DNA from 3 places in the Pandoraea thiooxydans genome. Region 2 is predicted to be linked to each of the others. Evidence: predicted binding sites of a transcription regulator. Region 2 holds the regulator's gene; each other region holds the start of a gene.

Region 1 (7,486 bases), 1.0 Mb from region 2:
CCCGCGATGGTCCAGGGCTGCCGGCCATACTCGGCAACGATCCAACCCAATTCCGCAGCGATCCAGGGAAGCGGGATGGCGATCACGGCCCAGCGCAGGAACCAGCGTTTGCCGTTGGACGTCAGTTTCCGGCGCGCGCAATACCAGAAGGCCAGTATGAATGTCAGCAGGAACGTGAATCCCAGCCCGACCATGAAGCGGAACGACCAGAAGACAGGCGCGACACGTGGAATCGAGTCGTCTGCCGCTTGCCGTATCTGTTCCGGCGTGGCATCGACGACGGTGGGCGTGTATTTCTTCAAGAGCAGCGCATACCCGAGATCGTGAGCGTTAGCCTCGAAAATGGCCTTCGTGGCCGGTGATTTATCGCCGGCTTTGAGTTTCTCGAGCGCGGCATAGGCAATCATTCCGCGCTTGATTCGCTGCACGTGCTCCTGTTTCAGATCCTTGATGCCGATAACTGGCGTATCCAGCGAACGGGTGGCCATCAGACCGAGCGCGTACGGGATGCGTAATGCATAGTCCGTACGCTCTTCCTTTTGGTTTGGAATGCCGAATACCGTAAATGGCGCGGGAGCGGGGTTGGTTTCCCATTCCGATTCGATGACCGCCAATTTGACTTTCTGCACTTCACCGGTCGCGTAACCGGACTCATCGCCAAGCACGATGACCGACAGCGTCGAAGCGAGGCCGAACCCAGCGGCCACGGCGAAAGAGCGCAACGCGAACTGGACATCGCGTTTTTTCAATAGATACCAAGCCGACACGCCGAGCACGAACATGGCTGCAGTGACGTAGCCAGCGGCAACGGTATGAACGAACTTTACCTGGGCTACCGGGTTGAAGATCACTTCGCTCAAGCTGACCAGTTCCATACGCATGGTCTCGTAGTTGAACTTGGCGCCAACCGGGTTGTTCATCCAGCCATTCGCGATCAATATCCACAGCGCCGAGAGGTTGGAGCCGAGCGCGACCAGGAAGGTCACGATCAAGTGCTTCACGCTCGACAGCTTGTCCCAGCCGAAGAAGAACAGGCCAACGAATGTCGATTCAAGGAAGAATGCCATCAGGCCTTCGACTGCCAGCGGGATGCCGAAAATATCGCCGACATAGTGAGAGTAGTACGCCCAGTTCGTGCCGAACTGAAACTCCAGCGTCAATCCTGTCGTGACGCCCATGGCGAAATTGATGCCGAACAGCTTGCCCCAGAACTGGGTCATGTCCTTGTATATCTGCTTGCCGGTCATCACATAAACCGACTCCATGATGACGAGCAGCCAGGACAGCCCCAAGGTCAGGGGGACAAACAGAAAGTGATAAAGCGCCGTAATGGCGAACTGCAGGCGAGAGAGATCGACGATTTCGCTACTGGGCATGGCGAGCACCTTCTTGTTGAGCGATTTGTGGGGAAAGCAGAGCACGCGCGACTTCGTTCGGCGGCAGGCGCATATGTTCCGCGACGGGGCGATTGAAAAAAGCGAACTTGATGGCCGCCAGCAAAGCTACCTTGGCCAGCAGAACGACTGCTATATCCCGGCCGAATGGGTGCCGCCGAAGCCAATGCCGAAATTGCCCCGGATTTGCGATCCACAGACGAAAGGCGCGTGGGTCGCTGGCAAAGGAGTGTGGGGATTCTGACTTCACGCGTTGCCTTCCCATGACCAATCATTCTTGTGGTCGGCTATCGTATTGGAGTACAAAATTGTTATTTGATCGTGCCTGAATAAAAAATATGATGAAGCTGCCGTCATAAGACAGGTCCTAATATTTGGGGGGCACAACGAAAGGCGAGCGACAAAGATGCCGCTGCCGTATTGAGGCTTTTGGTGTCTGTTCGCGGGAGAGGCGCTGGCTGGGCTTGGCGCGCACTGTGCGCGACAGCTTCACGCAGAGCGGATACTCGGTAACGTCGAAACTCGATCGAACAGATCGGTAGGTATTCTATCTTTTTATTTTAGAGATGCCTCGATGTGGGGCAATATGTCGCGGCTGCCCGTAGTGCAGCATGATGTTCGCGAGCCAATGAAAAATCTATGGTCACCCCCATTTTTGCAACACTGATTTTTGACGTTGTGATTGGCTTGCGTAAATCTATCCGGCGTCGTTTTGGGGATCACTCCCCGCGCCACGATGAGAGTCGCGCCTGACGGTCCTTAAAACGCCCGCGGCTTCGAGAGCCGTTCTTTATGTCAGGTTGTCCGTCAGGCCGGTGTGCCGTTCACGTCATCCAATTTCAGCGGTCGCAAAACCAGGTGGGTGGACTTCGGTAAAGCGTGTTGTGCAATCGGGTACTTAGGCAGGCATGGCGCTCGCGCCCGCATCGAAGGTGGTGCGACGAGTCGCCAGCGCCCACGCGGTGCGCGCCAGCTTGTTCGCCAACGCGCAGGCCACCACGTTCGAGTGCCGTCGCCTCAGCATGGCGCGGACCCAGTCGGCGAGCCGACCGCTGTGCCGATCGAGTCGCTGCATGTAGGAGCGGGCACACTGGACTAGCAGGCGCCGGAGATTCTTGTCACCCCGCTTGCTGATCCCCAGCAGGTTGGCCCTGCCGCCAGTACTGTACTGGCGCGGCACCAAGCCAATCGACGCAGCGAAATCGCGGCTGGACCCGTACTGCTGACCATCGCCCATCTCGCTGGCAAGCACACTGGCTGTAATAGGGCCGACGCCTGGGATCGACAGCAGGCGGCAGCCGAGCTCGTCATCGGCGAGTTGGCGGGCCATCTCCTTGTCGATTTCGCCAATCTGCTCACTGAGGTACTTGAAGTGAGCGTGCAGGCGTTCGAGGATCGCGATCAGGCGCGGCGGTAACCGATGTTCGGCGAGCACAGCCGGCAGACGCGTGATGACAGCGTTGCCAACCGGCAGGCTGATGCCGAACTCCAGTAGGAAGCCGTGTATCTGGTTGATAGTTTTGGTGCGATCGCGCACCAGTGACTCACGGACCCGGTGCAGGGCCGACAAGGTTTGCTGCGACTCCGTCTTGGGCGTGACGAACCGCATGGACGGGCGCGACGCCGCCTCGCAGATCGCCTCGGCGTCCACGAAGTCGTTCTTGTTGCTCTTGACGAAGGGCCGCACGAACTGGGGGGAGATAAGCTTGACCTGGTGTCCGAACCCGGCCAGTTGGCGGGCCATGTGATGGGCCCCGGCACAGGCCTCCATGACCAGCGTGCAGGCGTGAAACGTAGCGAAAAACTCGACCAGTTGCTTGCGGCTCACCTTCTTGCGAAACACGGCCTTGCCGTGCCGGTCCTGACCATGAAGGTGAAACGAGTGCTTGCCTAGATCGATTCCAACCAGCGTAACATTCTGCATGATGGCCTCCAGAAAGAAAAACACCCTACAGCGTAACCCGCGTGTAGGGTGGGGGTGACCATCTCATTACGCCCCGTGGAAGGGGCGTTTGCGACGTTACTTCAATTGACGGCTTAGACGTATGCCTGCAGGGCCGTTTTCATTTTTTTCATGGCTGTCACTTCGATTTGCCGAATTCGTTCCGCAGAGACACCGAATTCGTCGGCCAGATCGTGCAACGTCGATCCACCCGAGCCATCGTCGCGAACGTTGAGCCAGCGTGCCTCGATGATGCGGCGGCTGCGTGCATCGAGTTTATCCAGCGCGCTGCCGAGACCGTCGCTTTGCAGCCGGTCATGTTGGCGCGCCGCCAACACAGCGGTGGGCTCATTGTGGGTGTCGGCCAAGTAGGCGATCGGCGCAAATGCTTCTTCGCCGTCTTCGACCTTGCCCTCGAGCGCGATGTCGCCGCCCGACAGGCGGGTTTCCATTTCGGCAACTTCCTCGCGCTTGACGTTCAATTCCTTGGCGACCGTTTCGATTTCTTCCGGTGTGAACGCCTGCACCCCTTGTTTATGGCTGCGCAGATTGAAAAACAGCTTGCGCTGCGCCTTAGTGGTGGCGACCTTGACCATGCGCCAATTGCGCAGGATATATTCATGGATCTCGGCCTTGATCCAGTGGATGGCGTACGAGACCAATCGCACACCCTGGGCGGGGTCGAAGCGCTTGACTGCCTTCATGAGGCCGATATTCCCTTCCTGAATCAAGTCCGCGTGCGGCAGGCCATACCCCAGGTAGTTGCGGGCGACCGACACAACCAGGCGCAGATGCGACAGCACGAGCCGGCGGGCAGCATCGAGATTTTCATGGTCGCGGTATTCGGTGGCGAGTTGGCGCTCCTCGTCGGCCGTCAGCAGGGGAATCCGATTGACGGCCTGGATGTAGGCGTCAATATTACCCACGCTGGCGGGTAGCATCGCGGATGGGGAAAGCGTCAGGGCGCGCGCCTCCTGCGCCTTAACGGCAAGCGGAGAATGGGACTGGGTCGTCATGGCGTCGCTCAAGCGGGGTTGCTCCTGTTCATCGGTTACGAGGCATTTTAGCACTCTCGATTGAAGAGTGCTAAGCGTTAGAGGGCCCTCGTGTCAGCAAGTTTCAAGCGAACTCTCTAATTAAATGTAGGGATTTTCTCTGAGAATTTTCTTGATTCATCTCAAACTCGGCCGTCATGGTATAAATTCCAGAAAATATCGCTGCTGAGATTTACCTGAGTTTATCCTTCCGACTCATGATGCGTGGGAGGCATGCATGCCTGTCAAGAATATCGACACGGTTCGCGCCCTGGAATCAGCCCGCTATGCGGCAATGATCGAGGGCGACGTGGAGCAGCTCGATGCGATGCTCTACGATGATCTCCTTTATGTGCATTCGAACGGCAAGCGCGAAACCAAGGAGCAATTCCTCGGTGCGCTGTCAGCGGGCCGACGCCGCTACCACGATATCGAGATCCAAACCCAGGAATTGCGCGAATTCGGCGACACAGTGCTTGTCACGGGCAAGCTCCGTATCGAATTGGAGAGTGCCACCGGGCCATTGTCGTCGTTGATGACCTATATCGCCGTTCACGTGCTGCAGAAAAACCAGTGGCAGCTGATTTCATGGCAGGCGACCCGTATGGCATCGGAGTGACGCAACCGCCGAAAGCCGGGCCGTGAGCTCAGGCAGCCGGCACACCGGCCGCGGGTGACGGGTGTTGCCGGCAGATCTGCAGGATCGCGTCGACTTGTCGCGCGATCGGTGCCGGCACGGGGGTTTTGCCGCTCAAAACCTCCCGAATCCAGGCCGCGGTGCTGTTCGCGTCGCTTGCCGGCAGCGCCGGAACCTGCTCCAGCGGACCGGCATCGGCCGCTACCAGGCAGCTTTTTCGTCCCCCCCGCAGCCAATCCATCGCCGCCTGACGGCGGGCGTCGGCGACCGGCTCGCCCTCGGTGCCGCGCGCCAGCAGCACTCCGGCCGGTCCGGCGAACACCGGATCGGTGAACAGTGTCGTCAGGGTGTCCCGATACTCCGGGTGGGTAAAATTGACCAACCTGAGCGCTGGCTGCCGAAACGGCTGCAGTAACTTGACCAGCGTGTGTCCGGAATTGCGAACGCCAATCACCGCACGCATCTCCAGCAGATGGGCAAGCGGGGCAGACAGCGCTTCGATTGGCATAAACGCCGGATATCCGCGCGCCAGAGCGTCCTGGGCCGAATCGACCGAGAGCGCGGGAGCGTGACCCAGGGCGGCAAAAATGGCGGCGCTGGTCACCCGCGAGGAAGAGTTGCCGCTCACCCCGTGTACCAGGACCGGCACCCCTTCGCGAGCCAGCAGTAACGCCAATAATGGGGTCAGATTTGGCTGTTTGCGCGCCCCGTTATAACTGGGTAAAACGACCGGCAGGCGTTCGCCCGGACACACCAGCTGCGCGATGCAAGCCTGCGCCGCTGCGAGCATGCCGGCCAGCTCGTCCGGCGTCTCACCCTTGATGCGATAGGCGACCAGGACAGCGCCGAGTTCGATGTCGCCAACTTGCCCGTTGAGAATCGCGGCGAACAGCCTTTGGGCGTCGTCGCGAGGGAGCGCGCGAGCGCCGGCGCCACCGCGCGCGATGGTCTTGAGCAAATCGGAGCAGGCAAAGGGGGCAGTCATCGTGTCGAGCGCGAATGAGGGGCGGCAGCCGATCGCGCCGCCTATTAGCCGTAATATAAAGCAGTCGCCTCATCGAGGTGGCCAGCAAAAGTCAGAACGCTTCAAGTACTATGTCGGTTTGGGTGCATCCCCCCTCGAGGAGACCGCAATGCGTTATGTGTTCGAACCCCCGGCGCCTGTCGCGGTGCCGGTGGTGGGCATCGATCAGCAATTTCCTGTGCATCGCATTTACTGCGTCGGCCGCAATTATGCGGACCATGCGCGTGAAATGGGGTCCGATCCCGATCGCGAACCGCCATTTTTCTTCTGCAAGCCCGCCGATGCGGTTGTCAATGTCGAGCCGGGTACGGTTGGGCTGTTTGCCTACCCGCCGCAAACCAAAAATTGCCATTTCGAGTTCGAGCTCGTTGCCGCGATCGGCAAGGGGGGCAAGCACATCGAGGTCGAACAGGCCAACGAGCACATTTACGGCTACGCGCTGGGATTGGACATGACGCGTCGCGATCTGCAGAATGAGGCGAAGAAAACCGGCAGGCCCTGGGACACCGGCAAAGGATTCGATCATGGCGCACCGATGGGGCCGTTGCATCGCGCCATCGACGTCGGCCACCCCGTGCGCGGCGCTATCTGGCTGAGCGTCAATGGCGAACAACGGCAGCGCGGCGACATTGCCGCCATGATCTGGTCGATTCCCGAGACGGTCGCTTCCCTTTCCAATTTTTTCGAATTGCAGCCTGGCGATCTGATCTTCACCGGCACGCCCGAGGGCGTCGGCGCGATTGTGCCGGGAGACCTGATGGTCGGGGGTGTCGAGGGTCTTGGTGAGTTGCACGTCGAGGTCGTTTGAGTCCCAAGCGGCGAGAACGACATTCCACGGACCGGTATTTCCAAGGAGCACCATGCTTACGCTGTACACCTACTTCCGCAGTTCCGCCTCGTTTCGGGTGCGAATTGCACTCAATCTCAAGGGGTTGCCCTATGAAAGCGTGCCGGTGCATTTGGTGCGCGATGGGGGCCAACAACTCCTGCCGGAATTCCGGGCGCTCAATCCGGATGCGCTGGTGCCGGTACTGCTCGACGGTGGCCAGGCGCTGCATCAATCGCTGGCAATCATCGAGTATCTGGACGAAATACACCCGACTCCCGCGTTGTTACCCAAAGCTGCGCTCGATCGCGCGCAAGTGCGAGCCTTGGCGCTGGACGTGGCCTGCGAGATTCACCCACTCAACAACCTGCGCGTGCTGAAATATCTCAAGCATGAGTTGAAAGTGCCGGAGGAAGCGAAAAACGGCTGGTATCGCCACTGGATCGAGCTCGGCTTCGCGTCGCTCGAGAAGCGGTTGAACGCCTCGCCGCCGGCCGGGGATTTCTGCTTCGGAGATACCCCGACGATGGCCGACTGCTGTCTGATTCCTCAGATATTCAATGCGCAGCGTTTCGATGTCGACTTGAGCCCCTATCCGACCATTCGCCGGATTCACGCTCATTGCATGA
Region 2 (7,486 bases):
TCTCGCTTTCCGCCTTGGTACGCAACAGCTGATCGTAGTACTCGTCGGCTTTGGCCTGCACGATTGCCAACTGCTCTTCCAGGGTCGTTGCCGGCGCAGCCGACGCGGTTTCGGGCGACGCAGCGGGCTGCTGCGCGGCAGCCTCCGGCGTCACCTGTTCTTCCGAGGTCTTGTGCTGATCTTTCATAAGTCGGTCAAATAACAGAAAAGGGCTCCAATGCGTTGAAATAACGCACTTTCCCGGGCAAAAAGCCCGTCAATGCTGCATGCATAATGGGGGTGTCCAGCGCTATTTCAAGGGGTCGTCGCGCCGTATGCCGGGCGGGCAACATCCGGTTACACGCCTTACGAATACGCTATTGTACCGGTCCGATGGCGCGCATAAGATCAAAACCAAATCCTGGCGCCCGCAGTGGGCGAGCCTGTTAGGTAAAGGAGTTCATCATGAAAGTGCCGCTAGCCGTCTTTTTTGTGCTCGCGCTGGTCACCGCCGGAACCGCCACTATTTGCCTGTCTGGCGCCGTCACCACCCGCACGACGGAATATGGGACCGTCAACGCCGTCTTTCACGATTGGCTGGGTCGGCCGGTACGCCGCGCACCGGTTCGGCATTCATTCGTCGTGTTCGACAAGACGCACCATACGGCGTCGATCCCGCTTCGTCGGTCGGCCCTGGATCACGGCCGCTGGCTCTCGGTATAAGCTCCGCCGTTCGCTTTCCTCGGCCCGCCTCAAGCGGCTTTCTTCCGATTCCTCATAGAGGGCTTGCGCCACGGGAGCGGCACCGCGAACTTCTGCGATGGCACGCACCGTCACCTGCCATTGGGTGCTGCCGTTATCGATTCGGAGTATGTCGCCGGGCCGCACGTCGCGCGCGGGCTTGCAGCGCTGGCCATTGTGCAGCACACGCCCTTTGTCGACCGCCTGGGTGGCGAGGCTGCGGGTCTTGAAAAAGCGTGCTGCCCACAGCCATTTGTCGATGCGTGTCGCGGCTGACGGGTCGCTATCGATCTTGATGCTCAATCGCGCGCTCCATGCGCCTCGGCCCGCGCGCGGCTGCGTTCGAGCGCGGCCGCATCCGGTTGCCGAATCGGCCAACCCTGTAAATGCAATGCGGCGATTTCACCGATTGCGGTGATCCAGGCCGGCGCGGTATTCAGGCAGGGGATGAAGTTGAACGTCTTTCCGCCGGCGGCCAGGAATTGCCGACGCCCCTCGATATTGATTTCTTCAAGCGTCTCGAGGCAATCCGAAGTGAACCCCGGACAGAACACGTCCACGCGCCCCACCCCGGTCTTGCCCAGTTCAACCAGCGTCGGCGCCGTGTATGGCTGCAGCCACTCCGCCTTGCCGAAACGCGACTGAAAAGTGGTCTGGCAAACGGTATCGTCCAGGCCAAGCGCGGCGCTCAGCAGACGCCCGGTTTTCAGGCATTCGCAATGGTAGGGATCGCCCAGATCGAGCGTGCGGCGCGGCACGCCATGAAAACTCAGCAACAAGCGCTCGCCGGCCGAGAAATCGGGACGCCCATGCTGAACCCAATAACCCTCGACCTGTTGGCGCAGCGCCTCGATATAGGCTGGGTGATCATGATAATGCTTGACCGTGCGCAGCGCCGGCTGGTTGCGCAGACGCCCGGCTGCACGAAAGGCGGCATCGAAAGCCGTTGCCGTGGTACTGCTCGAGTATTGCGGATAAAGCGGCAGCAGCAGGATTTGCTCGGCGCCGGCGTGGCGCAGTTGCCGGATTTTTTCCGCAATGCCCGGATTGCCGTAGCGCATCGCATAATCGACGATTACATCGTAATCGTTGGCCTGCAGCAGTTTTTGCACCGCAGCGGCCTGTTGCTCGGTATTGACCTTGAGCGGCGAGCCGTTATGCGCCCAGATCGACGCATATTTGTGTGCCGACTGGCGGCCGCGCAGCGGCAAAATCACCAACCTCAACAATGGCTGCCAAAGCGCCGCGGGAATTTCCACCACACGCGGGTCGGACAGAAATTCCTTCAGATAGCGCCTGACAGCCCCCGGCCGGGGCGCATCGGGCGTGCCCAAATTGATAAGCAGCACTGCGGTCTTGCCGGGCTGGCCATGATGATGTACGGGTTCTTGGTCGAAATGCATGAGCCTCACTTTACCGCAAATTGCAATTTATACGCACCGGGGATACCGGCGGCCCGCACGACAGGCCGCCGGCGTGCTCAGTTGCCGTGTCTTTCGTCATGCTTGTCATCGCGTTGCCGTTGCGGCCCGCCATGCCCTTGCGCGGGGCGCACGGCGTCCCGGTGCGGCGCCGGCGCGGGACGCGGTTGCTGAACGTGAGGCTGCGGAGCGCGCAGTTGCTGGTCATGTGGCTGCGGCCGCGGAGCACGCGGCGCCAAGGCGGGCCGCTGCGGCCCACTGCGCTCGGTCTGCGACGGTCGATGCTGCGGCCGTGGGGGCTGCGCCGGCGAGGGATACGGCGCATGCTGTGCCGGAGCGGTCGTGCGCGGCGCGAACGCGGGCGCCCCCGTGCCGCGCTGCGGCTCGGGCCGCACCCGACCCTGAGCCGTCCCCCGAGACCCCTGCCCGGCCGGCGAGCGGGTATCCGGCGCGGGCCTGCGAGTGGCGTCGATGGGCCGCGGCTGCGGCACGCTGCTCAGTACCTTGACGCCTTCACGCACCTGCCGAGGCCGTCCGGCAGTGGCGGAATTCAGGACCATCTGGCGACCTTCGGCCTGCGGCTTGACCGCTGCCCCGCTGCGCGAGACGAATGCCGGATGCGGAGCCGGCGGCGTGCGCAACGCCAGCACTTGACGCGCCACTACGTCGTGCGGCGGTGCGTGCCGCGCCTGGCGCGCGTCGCCCATGACGCTGCGCGCCACCGGCGTGACTTCCGGGCTGGTGCCGACCCGCACGCGCGCCGCCGACCCGGGCGCCATCGCGACCGCGCTCGAGACGACCGGCCGGCCTTGCACGAAGGCTGCCGCCGGCACCGTGGTTATCGCGTTATGCACGTGCTCATTGACATAGACCGTGCGGGACACATTGTTAGTGATGTAGGTATTGCGGTTGATCGTTTTGTTGACGATCACCGTACGGTTCACGCGCTCGATGTAGGTGTTGCTGACTCGATAGGACGGGCGGTAGGCGTCGGCCGGGCCCAACGGGAACCAGCCGATCCCGGCCACGCCGGTGGCCAGCGTCACGCTCCAGTGGTCGTCGTGGTCGCCGCCGACCCAGGCGACCAGGGCCGGTGCATAAACCGGATGTACGCGCACCGAGCCCGGTACCCAGCACCAGCGCGCATGCACATAGGCCCAACGGCCGTAATGGAACGGGGCAAATCCCCAGGGTTCGTCGTCCACCCAGGTCCAGCCCCAGGGGGCGATCCAGACCCAGTGGCCGTCGTGGTACGGCGCCCAGCCCGGCGACGTGACGGTCGGCACCCAAACCGCGCCGTATTCCGGATCGGTCTGCCAGACACCGTATGCGTCGAGTGACTCATAGCCGACCATGTCACGCGACACATAGCGGGCCGACGGCGAGTTATCCACCAGCCGATCGCGCCCGGCGGCCCATTGGTCGAAATCGTCATAGCCGGGCGCAGCCCCCCCGGCCAGCAGTTGCAGATTGGTGCCGGCAAAGCGAAACCGTTGCCGCGCCCCGCCAATCGAAATGGCCGCATGGTCGCCATAGACCGAGCCCTCGCCGCGCCACACGGTAACCTCGGTGGTGCCGTCGGGCTCGACATCGAGTCGGTATTCCCCCGCCCTGCGCGGCACGAAGGCAAGATTCGGCGTGTCGACTTCAACCGGCTGATTGGGATCGTATTCGAGCAGACGCACGTTGACTGCGCCCTGCGTTACTTTCAGTTGCACATTTCGATCGCCGACGTCGAGCAGACTGAGGTTGGTCTGGCCGTCCAGGCGCACGAGCGTCGAATCGATCTGCAATTCGGCGCGCGCCCCACGATCCGCCCAGATGTCGTCGCCAGTGGTCAGCGGACGATTGGGATTGGCGTCGATCCATTGGTCGGCACCGGCCGGCGCCACGCTTACCGGGCCACTGACGACGTTCAGGCGAGCGATGCTCGCCGGTGGATCCCCCTGGGCTTGCGCCGCCCACGACAGGCAGCTCAGCAAACACGTGAGCACCGCCGAAACAGCTAACCGCATCTTCATGAGAGTCTCCAAACCGTGCCGCACCGGGCACGACGGGTTGATCACCCTCAAGTTAACGCACGGCCCGGCAAGAGGCTTGCCGCACTTTGTAACCAAGCGTTACCGGTGGAGCCGGCCTCGGCTGGCTCAGTGTTGGCTCAGCGCATTCGACAGCAGCTTGGCGGTGATATCGACGATCGGAATGACCCGCTCGTATGCCATGCGGGTCGGCCCGATCACGCCCAGCGTACCGACCACCTTGCCGTCGACCTCATACGGGGCTGTCACCACGCTCATCTGTTCGATTGGAACCAGATGCGATTCACCGCCGATGAAGATCTGCACCCCTTGCGCGCGGCTCGACACATCGAGCAATTGCAGCAGACCGGTCTTTTGCTCGAACACATCGAACAACTGGCGCAGCCGGTCCATATTGGACGACAGGTCTTCGACGCCCAGCAGATTCCGTTCGCCGGAGATCAGTACATTTTCAGCGCCCTCGGCCATCACGTCGGTGCTTGCCTCCATCGCGGTTTGCATCAGGGTGGTCATGTCGCCGCGCAACGCTTCGAGCTCGGTGCGCAGGCGGCGTCGCACCTCGTCGAAGCTCAGCCCGCCGAAATGCGTATTGATGTAATTGCCGGCCTCCACCAGTTGGGCGGGCGAGTAGTCGCTGGCGGTCAGGATGATGCGGTTTTGCACGTCGCCGTCTGGGGTAACGATGATCAGCAGGATCCGCTTCTCGGAAAGCCGCAGGAACTCGATATGCTTGAACACCTGGCTACGGCGGGGCGTGAGAATCACACCGGCGAACTGCGACAGATTCGACAGCACCTGTGCCGCGCTCGCCACCAGTTGCTGGGGGGAGGCCGGCTGCAGGCGATTCTGTACCTGCGAGACGACTTGCTGCACCGCCGCCTCGAGCGGATGCACCGCCAGCATCGTATCGACGAACAGGCGGTAGGCGCGTGGCGTCGGGACACGCCCGGCCGACGTATGGGGGCTCGAGACAAAGCCGAGCTCCTCCAGATCCGACATCACGTTGCGGATGGTGGCCGGACTCAGCTCGAGCCCGGAATAACGCGACAATGTCCGCGAGCCGACCGGTTGGCCATCGATGATGTACCGCTCGATCAGGGTTTTGAGGAGAGTTTGTGCACGTTGGTCTAGCATAGGTAAAAATTGTAGCGCGAATCCCGCCCGGCCGGTGCGCTTTCACCCCGGCGCAGGCCCTGCGGCGCGAGCCGCGCGGCGCAGCCGGGCGCGGTAGCTCCCGCCACGGACTTATGGTGTAATGGCGGCATGAAAAACGGGAGCCCTTTCAAAACGGTCGCGCTGATCGGCAAATACAATGCCGACAACATCGCCGGCCCTTTGCTGGCATTGGCGAGCTGCATCAGCCAACGCGGCTTTCGGGTGGTATTCGAGCAGGACACCGCGCGCACGCTCGGCGCCGATGCCGCTCCCTACGCGGCGCTGGCCCCGGAGCAGATCGGTCAGCAGGCCGACGTCGCCGTGGTGCTCGGCGGCGATGGCACGATGCTCGGCATCGGCCGGCAATTGGCCGCCTTCGACATCCCCTTGATCGGTGTCAACCACGGTCGGGTCGGCTTCATGACCGATATCCCGCTGGGCGACATGCTGCAGGTCGTGCCCGCCATTCTCGAGGGGGCCTTCGAACGGGAGCGCCGAACGCTGCTCGACGCCCGCATCGAGCGCGCCGGCGCAACGATCTACCGGGCTCTCGCCTTCAACGACGTGGTGGTCAACCGCAGCGGCTTCTCCGGCATGGTCGAATTGCGTGTGGACGTCGACGGGCGTCTGATGTACAAGCAACGCTCGGACGGCCTGATCGTCGCCACCCCCACCGGCTCCACCGCCTATGCGCTGTCGGCTTCCGGGCCGATTCTTCACCCGGCGCTGGCCGGCATCGTGCTGGTGCCGATCGCTCCCCACGCGCTGTCGAATCGACCCATCGTGCTGCCCGATCAGTGCGAGATCGTCATCAGTATCGTCGCGGGCCACGAAGTCAGCGCCAACTTCGATATGCAATCGTTCAATGCGCTGCACCTGCAGGACCGCATCGCGGTCAAGCGCTCGGAGCACTCGGTCACCTTCCTGCACCCGGCGGGCTACAACTACTACGCGACATTGCGGCGCAAGTTGCATTGGAACGAGCATATTTCCGAAGACGATACCGCCTGAGAGGGCCGTGCGCCACACTCCCGGTGCCATGCTATGGCCATGGTTTTCCGGCTACACTCCGGGCTAATCTCCTCGGCGTCAAACCACCATGCTACGCAGCCTTTCGATTCGCGATTTTGTGATAGTGGCCCATCTGGAGCTGGAGTTCTCGGCGGGCTTTACTGTCTTTTCCGGCGAAACCGGCGCCGGCAAGTCCATTCTGATCGACGCCCTGGCGCTGGCCTTGGGTGAGCGAGGCGACGCCAGTGTCGTGCGCGCCGGCCAGACGCGCGCCGACATTACGGCTGAATTCACCGCCCACCCGACGCTCACCGACTGGCTCGACCAGCATGCGCTGCCGCACGATGAGACCGGTGGCGTGCTGCTGCGCCGGGTGATCGACGCATCCGGACGCTCGCGTGCGTTCATCAACGGGACTCCCGCCACACTGGCGCAGTTGCGCGAGGCCGGTGACATGCTGGTCGACATCCATGGCCAGCACGCGCACCAGCAATTGCTGCGCCCCGACGCTCAGCGGCGGCTGCTGGACAACCACGCGGACCTGACCGAGCTGGCGAGCCAGGTCGCCAGCGCCCATCGGCAATGGAAGCAGTTGGTTCAGCGCTGCCAGGAAGCACAAGGCCGCGAGCGCGAATTGCAGCGCGAACGCGAACGGCTGGAATGGCAGGTCAATGAACTCGACAAGCTTGCGCCACAAGCCGGCGAGTGGGAGGAGATCAATGGCGAACACCGCCGCCTGACGCACGCGGCCAGCCTGATCGAGGGTGCACGCGGCGCGCTGCACGTACTGAGCGAGGCCGACGACGGCGCGCTGGTGCCGGCGCTGGGCTCGATCATCCAACAACTGCGCCATCTGGCCGAGGTCGATCCCGAGTTGCGCGACACGCTGGCGGCGCTGGAGCCGGCAGAAATCCAGCTGCGCGAAGCGGTGCATTCGCTCAATCACTATGCACAGAAAATCGAGCTGGATCCGCAACGGCTGGCCAGCGTCGAACAGCGCCTGGATGCGCTGCACGGCGCGGCTCGCAAATATCGCATAGCCCCCGAACAATTGCCGGCCGAACTCGAGTCGCGCCGCCAGGAACTGACCGAGTTGACCGCGGCGCAGGATTTAGCCGGGCTGGAGGCCGCCGCCGCCGC
Region 3 (7,486 bases), 190 kb from region 2:
GACGCCGCCGCTGACACCATCACCGCCTTCTACGATGCACTGCGTCGCGGGCAGACCGATCAGGCGATGCTGCTCTGGGCCAACGAGGATTTCGTCAGCTATATCCGCCCCGACGGCATGCGCCTGGCGGGCCTCGAGCAGATCCGCCAGGGGTTGGCCGAGCAACTCGCGCAAAGCGTCATTCTGATCGAGCCGGTGGAGACCGCCGAGTACGATACCGTCGGCACGGTGGTTCACACCGCCACCGAAGCGTTGCGAAGCGGCACTGGCGGGAGCGCGCCGGCTGCGCCCGCACGCCTGATTCACACCACCTATGTATTGGTGCACGACGGCGGCGATTGGCGCTTCGCCCACATCCATTCGAGCCCGCTGCCGCAGCCGGCTATCGAGCAATTCGGCTCGCTGATGCGCTCACGCCCCGACGGGTTGCACTGAGATGTCCGGCGTGCCGCCGAAGCATCTCACGGCCCGAATCGATTATCGCGCCCCAGGCTGGCTGCCTGAGGCCCACAGCCAGACGATCTACCCCGCCCTGTTTGGCCGCACGCCGACGCCCGCCTACCGGCGCGAAGAATGGTGCACGCCGGACGGCGACTTCATCGACGTCGACTGGCTTGCAACAAACGGAACGACCACCGCGCAAACACCGTTGGTGGTTCTGTTTCATGGGCTCGAGGGTGGGTCCGACAGCCACTACGCACGGGCTCTCATGGCTGCCCTGAACGCACGCGGCTGGCGCGGTGTGGTACCGCACTTTCGTGGCTGCGGTGGGCGCTTGAACCAGGCGCCACGCTTTTACCACTCGGGCGACAGCGCCGAAGCGGACTGGATTCTGCGGCGACTGCGCAGCCAGCATGCCGGCCCGATTTTCGCGGCCGGCGTCTCGCTCGGCGGCAACGTGCTGTTGTGCTGGCTGGGGCGCCAGGGTACCGACGCAAGTGCCATCGTCGATGCCGCCTGCGCGATCTCCGCACCGCTCGACCTGAATGCCGGCGGCGCCGCGCTCGGGCGAGGGTTCAATCGCATTTACACGCGCAATTTCCTGGCCACGCTCAAGAAAAAATCGCTCGCCAAACTGCTTCAGTATCCGGGCCTGTTCGATCGCGACGCCATGCTGGCCGCACCCGACCTGGCTGCCTTCGACAACGTCGTTACCGCGCCGCTGCACGGTTTTCGCGATACCCTCGACTACTGGACACGGGCTTCCAGCAAACCCCTGTTGCCGGCCATCACCTTGCCGACATTGGTGCTCAATGCCCGTAACGATCCGTTCCTGCCGGCTGCGCATTTGCCGGGTCCGGCCGAAGTCGGTGCGCATGTCGAATTGCTGCAACCAGCCCAGGGCGGACATGTCGGGTTCATGACGTCGCCCTTTCCAGGGCGCCTGTCGTGGCTGCCCGACACCGTGCTGGGCTACTTTGGAAAGTTCATTCGCCATGGATGAGATCGTCACGCAAGCGCTGGCCAAATGGCCCAACGTCCCCCACTGCTTCGGCTGGCTGGCACTCGACCGGCGCGGCATCTGGCGCATGCGCGACGAGGCCGCACAGCGTGCCGGCAGTCTGGGCGAGCCAATCCGGCATGCCGCCTTGAACGGCTTCATCAATCGCAACTATGGCTGCGATGATTCAGGTCAGTGGTATTTCCAGAATGGTCCGCAGCGCGTCTACGTTGAATTGGCTTATACGCCGTTCGTCTTGCGGCTCGATTGGCGCGACAAGGCGCCCGCGCTGACCGATCAGACGGACTCGCCGTTCGAGCCCGTCGCGTGCCTGCTCGACGACGAAGGCAATGTGCTGTTCGAGAGCGCGGCCACGGCCGGCGCACCGGCACGCATAGGCGTGCTGCACGATCACGATCTGGGGTTGCTGAGCGAGCACGATGCCCTGCCGGACGAGCTGCCCGAGCCGCCGCATGAGGCGCGGCTGCACTGGGGCACCGGCCGGATGCTGCCGCTACGGACCATCACGCGTGCCAGTATGCCTGCGCGCTACGGCTATGAACCACACCCTGCCGCAAAGCCGCGCAAGGACACCGACACGACGCGATGAGTTGCGCGCCAACGCGCGCTGCTATGATGTTCGCCATCCGAGTCGTCTCTGTACATTTTCAGTCACATGGCAAATCTCACACACTTCGACGCCACCGGTCAGGCCCATATGGTCGACGTTGGCAATAAAGATGTCACGCACCGCGTCGCGATCGCGCGCGGTACGATCGTCATGCAGCCGCAGACGCTGCAACTGATCCGCAGCGGATCCGCTAAAAAGGGCGACGTTCTTGGCGTGGCGCGCATCGCGGCGATTCAGGGCGCCAAACGCACCGCCGACCTGATCCCCCTGTGCCATCCGCTGGCGCTCACGCGCGTGGCGGTGGAGTTTCTGCTCGACGAGGCCGCCAGCGCCGTACACTGCCGCGCTCAGGTCGAAACGCTGGGCCGCACCGGGGTGGAGATGGAAGCACTGACCGCCGTGCAGGTTGGGTTGCTCACCATCTATGACATGTGCAAGGCGGTCGACCGCGGGATGACGATGACCGACGTACGCGTGCTGGAGAAGCACGGAGGCAAGTCGGGAGATTGGGTGGCGGCGTAGGAATCGCTGCAACGCCCCTCGGCTGCAGCACACGAAAAAAAAGCTCGCGTTCGCACGCGAGCTTTTTTCATGACCGGAGCGCCTGTTGCCAAACGCCCCCGACACGTGCCGGATATTACATATCCATGCCCATGCCGCCCATGCCGCCCATGCCACCGGGCATGCCAGCCGGCATACCGGCGTCTTCCTTCGGCAGTTCTGCGACGGCGCAATCGGTCGTCAGCAGCAAACCGGCCACGGAAGCGGCGTTTTGCAGCGCGGTACGGGTGACCTTGGTCGGGTCAACCACACCCATTTCCACCAGATCGCCGTACTCGCCGGTCGAGGCGTTGTAACCGAAGTTACCCTTGCCCTCGATCACGCGGGCCACTACCACGCTGGCTTCTTCGCCGCCGTTGGATACGATTTGACGCAGCGGTTCTTCCATCGCACGCAGCACGATCTTCACGCCGGCGTCCTGGTCGGCATTGTCACCCTTGACGGCCGCGATCGCGGTGCGAGCGCGCAACAGAGCCACGCCGCCGCCGGGAACAATACCTTCTTCCACGGCTGCGCGGGTCGCGTGCAATGCATCTTCCACACGCGCTTTCTTTTCCTTCATCTCGACTTCGGTAGCGGCGCCAACCTTGATCACTGCCACACCGCCAGCCAGCTTGGCAACGCGCTCTTGCAGCTTTTCACGGTCGTAGTCGCTGGTCGCTTCTTCGATCTGCACGCGCACTTGCTTGACACGCGCCTCGATGCTCTTGGCATCGCCAGCACCGTCGATGATGATGGTGTTTTCCTTGCCGATTTCGATGCGCTTGGCTTGGCCGAGGTCTTGCAGCGTCGCTTTTTCGAGGGTCAGGCCCACTTCTTCGGCGATCACCGAACCACCGGTCAGGATAGCGATGTCTTCCAGCATGGCTTTGCGACGATCGCCGAAGCCCGGAGCCTTGACGGCGCAGGTCTTCAGGATGCCGCGAATGTTGTTGACCACCAGCGTCGCCAGGGCTTCGCCTTCGACGTCTTCAGCGATGATCAGCAGCGGACGGCCGGCCTTGGCCACTTGTTCCAGGATCGGCAGCAGATCGCGGATGTTCGAAATCTTCTTGTCGAACAGCAGCACGAACGGGCTTTCCAGAACGGCGACTTGCTTGTCCGGGTTGTTGATGAAATACGGCGACAGGTAGCCGCGGTCGAATTGCATGCCTTCGACGACATCCAGTTCGTCAGCCAGCGACTTGCCGTCTTCGACGGTGATCACGCCTTCCTTGCCGACCTTGTCCATCGCTTCGGCAATGCGCTCACCGATCGACGAATCGCTGTTGGCCGAGATCGAGCCGACTTGCGCGATTTCCTTGCTGGTCGTGCAGGGCTTGCTGGCCTTGTGCAGTTCTTCGACTGCCGCGGCGACGGCCTTGTCGATGCCGCGCTTCAGATCCATCGGGTTCATGCCCGAAGCCACATACTTCATGCCTTCGCGAACGATCGACTGTGCCAGCACGGTTGCCGTGGTGGTGCCGTCGCCGGCATTGTCGCTGGTCTTGGAAGCAACTTCCTTGACCATTTGCGCGCCCATGTTCTGCAGCTTGTCTTTCAGTTCGATTTCCTTGGCGACCGACACACCGTCCTTGGTCACCGTCGGGCCGCCGAAGCTGCGCTCCAGCACGACATTGCGACCCTTCGGGCCGAGCGTCACTTTCACTGCGTTCGCGAGGATATTGACGCCCTCGACCATCTTGGCGCGAGCGGCATCACCAAATACGACTTCTTTTGCTGCCATAACATTAACTCCTTGAATTCTTTGCGAAATAGGTCAAGTAGACGCTTACTTGTTCACCACGGCCATCAGGTCTTCTTCGCGCATCACCAGCAATTCCTGGCCGTCGATCTTGACGCTTTGGCCAGCATACTTGCCGAACAACACACGATCGCCGACCTTAACGTCCAGCGCAATCAAATTGCCCTTGTCATCTTTCTTGCCCGGACCGACGGCCAGAATCTCGCCCTGATCGGGCTTTTCGGCGGCTGCATCAGGAATAACGATACCGGAAGCGGTTTTCGTTTCATTGTCCAGGCGCTTGACGATGACGCGGTCATGCAAGGGACGAAGGTTCATACAAACTCCTCTTCTCTAGTGAAATTGCCAAACCGGAATATGCAAGACGATGCATATTCATTGAATTCAGGATTGTTAGCACTCTGCGCCAACGAGTGCTAATTATAGGGACGGGGTTTTGCAATTTCAAGGCAAGAAGTGGGGGAAAATGCAAATTCTTTTGTCGCAAGTAACGCTTGGCGATGCCATTGCCCGCGTTACGGTGAATCTTGCACAAGCTCAACCGGCCATTGCTCGCGCGACGACGGCAACCGCTATCGCCGTTCCCTATCGGCCAGCTCTCGCCCCGGGCGCACTCGATGATCGGCTGATCCGCGACGCTTTGACGCTCGCAGCTGCCTAAGCGCCACCCTCGCGCCGAAAAACGGACGCGAGGTACTTCAACCCACGCCACGCAAAGCTTTGTCGTGCACCGCCAATCGTAGCGGTCCCGTCGATTTCACGGGGCCAGGCTTCGTGCGCGGGACATTCTCCGATTCGTACGCGGTAGATCGCCGTGAGCGGCACGAGTCGATGCGTACCCGGTTCTTGCCGCACGGGTAGCGGCCCGCCATAGACACTCGCGAGCGACAGGACATCGAGCGTCGCCGCGTTCACGCGATCGACAGCCTTCACCCGGCAGTGCACCACACCGAGTTCGGGTACCGCTGCGACGAAATCCACCCGATCGCCCGCCGCGACGCGCGCCGCGTCGCCCTCGCCGACGAACGCTTCCCCCTTCACGCCAATCGGCCCGACAACGTCGAATACGTGTTCGCCGCGCGGCAGCCATGTCCCCGGCGCAAGCGCGTCATCGGTCTGCACGATGCCGTCAAACGGAGCGCGCAGCGTCAATTGGGCAACTTGCGCGGTGAGCCCCGTTACGGCCTGGCGCGCTGCGTCCCATCGGCGACGCAACGCCGCCCCTTGTTCGAGCAACCGCTCATCGAACGGCTGTTGCGCGACCTCCCAGCCCAACAGGGTCTCATCGGCCTGCGCCGCTTGCAGCCGATGCGTGAGATCGGGCGAGGCCAGGACCGCGAGGACGTCCCCCGCGCGCACACGCTGCCCGTCATGCGCGATCGGCGCCTGCGCCGTCACATAGCCGGCCTCCGGCGTGTAGAGTCCTTGCGCACGCAACGGCCCAAGCACCGCGGGGGCGCTGACGCCGCCGTGCCAAGGCAGCACGAAAAAGCCTATCAGCAACGCGCCGATGATCGCGGTGCGCCGCGTTTCGCGACGCCAGTGCAACTGCGCGCGGCGATGCCAGCACGCAGCGATTTCGCGGACCACGGGCCGCGCGATGAACCAGCCGAACTCGACGAAAAACAGCATCAAACCCAGCGCCTTGAAGAACGTGTGATACACAATCAAAGCGATCGAAAAAAAGACGACCAGCCGGTACAGCCACGTGGCGAAAGAAAAGGCGATCAGAAAGCGTCGGCGTTTGACCGCGCACGGCTCGGGCTGCGGATCGCCGAAGCCGAATAGCCGTTCTGCGAGCCACCACCGGCCAAATGCGAAGGCCCGGTCGTGCAGGTTCGGCATATCGAGCCAGTCCGACAGCAGGAAGTAGCCGTCGAAGCGCATGAACGGGCTCGCGTTGATCGTCAGCGTGCCGATCCATGTGGTCGTTGCGAGCAGAAACGCGCCGGCGCGCAGCGGGCCATCGGGCAGCACGCTCCAGGCAAGCGTCGCCACGGCAGCCAGCGCAAGCTCCGTCAGCATGCCGGCCGCGCCGATGCGCAGGCGCTGCGCGCGCCCCGGGACCTTCCAGGCTTCGGTCGTATCGGTATAGAGCACCGGCACCATCACGAGCAGCGCGACGCCCATCGTCGGCACCCGGCAGCCGTAGCGATGCGCCGTGAATGCGTGACCGAATTCATGCAATATCTTGGCGCAGGCGATGGCCGCGCCGATCGCAATCAGCCCGCGCAGGTCGGCGTATCCATGGAACGTGTGGATAAACTCATCCCAGCGCTGCGACACGAGCACGAGGCCAGTCAGCGCCATCAGCGCGATCACCATCCAGAACGCCGGCCGATAAGCGATTTCCGCATACCGCGCGAAGCGCCGCAAGAACGGCATCGGACGCCAAAGCGGGACACGAATCATCAAGTAGTGCTTGAGCAACCACATTGCACGCGAGAGCTTGTGCGCGGCCGCCGCATTCTCGAGCAGCCCGGTATCGGCTGGGCTCGCCGCAACGAGCAAATGCTGATAGTGCAGCATCCGCAAGAGCGCTTCGAAGTCATCCCTCGTCAGTCGCAGCGTCGTCTGCGCATTGACCGAAGCCACGATCGCCTCGGGGTCGTCGAGCGACCAGCGCGAGAGCATTTCGAACGCGGGCCAGCCGATCTGGAAGAAGCGATTGCCCGCCGGATCGTGGAGCATCCAAGTCGGCGCGCCATCGGGCGTCGCCGCGCCCGGGGTCAGGCTCAGTTCCTGGCGAAGAGAAGGAAGGTGTGACATCGATGCGCCGCGTCAGTATGAAGGAAGCCGCGGCACGGCCTACCAGCCGAGCCACTGCCGCGCGCTCGCCAGCGGGCGGCGCAACAGATAGTAGACAAGCGGCACCCAATGACCATGAATGCGGGCGGTACCCATCACGCCGAGCGGGGGCTTGACCCTGCCGGTAAACGTGGCCTTTACGCGATAGGCCACCACGCCATCGGGCGTCGGCTCGGCGCGGTAGGCCACCGTATCGATGCGCGCCTCGTAGGAGGCGAACGGCGAGCTCTTTGGATAAAGCGTGACGCTCGCACCGGGCACGACGTCGACGTTGTCTGCGGCCGGCACATAGGCGGTGAGC

The links. Region 2 encodes HrcA, which represses chaperone genes, less so after heat shock. Its sites were predicted from a motif close to TTAGCACTCNNNNNNNNNGAGTGCTAA; they were not measured.
Region 1: rpoH (RNA polymerase sigma factor RpoH) is a predicted target of HrcA. The motif match lies at 4,400-4,426, and genes of this name have one in related genera.
Region 3: groES (co-chaperone GroES) is a predicted target of HrcA. The motif match lies at 4,771-4,797, and genes of this name have one in related genera.

What each region holds. Positions count from the first base shown of each region.
Region 1 is NZ_CP014839.1:3,576,529-3,584,014, reverse strand. Features, by position in the region: gene PATSB16_RS16395 (cytochrome ubiquinol oxidase subunit I) at 1-1,376, opposite strand, end outside; gene cydP (cytochrome oxidase putative small subunit CydP) at 1,366-1,659, opposite strand; gene PATSB16_RS16385 (IS110-like element ISPath1 family transposase) at 2,293-3,318, opposite strand; gene rpoH (RNA polymerase sigma factor RpoH) at 3,432-4,364, opposite strand; gene PATSB16_RS16375 (nuclear transport factor 2 family protein) at 4,609-4,989, shown strand; gene ybiB (DNA-binding protein YbiB) at 5,018-5,992, opposite strand; gene PATSB16_RS16365 (fumarylacetoacetate hydrolase family protein) at 6,141-6,839, shown strand; gene maiA (maleylacetoacetate isomerase) at 6,892-7,486, shown strand, end outside.
Region 2 is NZ_CP014839.1:129,085-136,570, reverse strand. Features, by position in the region: gene grpE (nucleotide exchange factor GrpE) at 1-187, opposite strand, end outside; gene PATSB16_RS00630 (RNA-binding S4 domain-containing protein) at 613-1,017, opposite strand; gene hemH (ferrochelatase) at 1,020-2,123, opposite strand; gene PATSB16_RS00620 (DUF6600 domain-containing protein) at 2,201-4,162, opposite strand; gene hrcA (heat-inducible transcriptional repressor HrcA) at 4,289-5,314, opposite strand; gene PATSB16_RS00610 (NAD kinase) at 5,444-6,346, shown strand; gene recN (DNA repair protein RecN) at 6,435-7,486, shown strand, end outside.
Region 3 is NZ_CP014839.1:323,165-330,650, reverse strand. Features, by position in the region: gene PATSB16_RS01525 (YybH family protein) at 1-435, shown strand, start outside; gene PATSB16_RS01520 (YheT family hydrolase) at 437-1,444, shown strand; gene PATSB16_RS01515 (DUF2946 family protein) at 1,437-2,051, shown strand; gene moaC (cyclic pyranopterin monophosphate synthase MoaC) at 2,118-2,594, shown strand; gene groL (chaperonin GroEL) at 2,710-4,359, opposite strand; gene groES (co-chaperone GroES) at 4,405-4,695, opposite strand; gene PATSB16_RS01495 (hypothetical protein) at 4,844-5,038, shown strand; gene PATSB16_RS01490 (HlyD family efflux transporter periplasmic adaptor subunit) at 5,035-7,146, opposite strand; gene PATSB16_RS01485 (efflux RND transporter periplasmic adaptor subunit) at 7,186-7,486, opposite strand, start outside.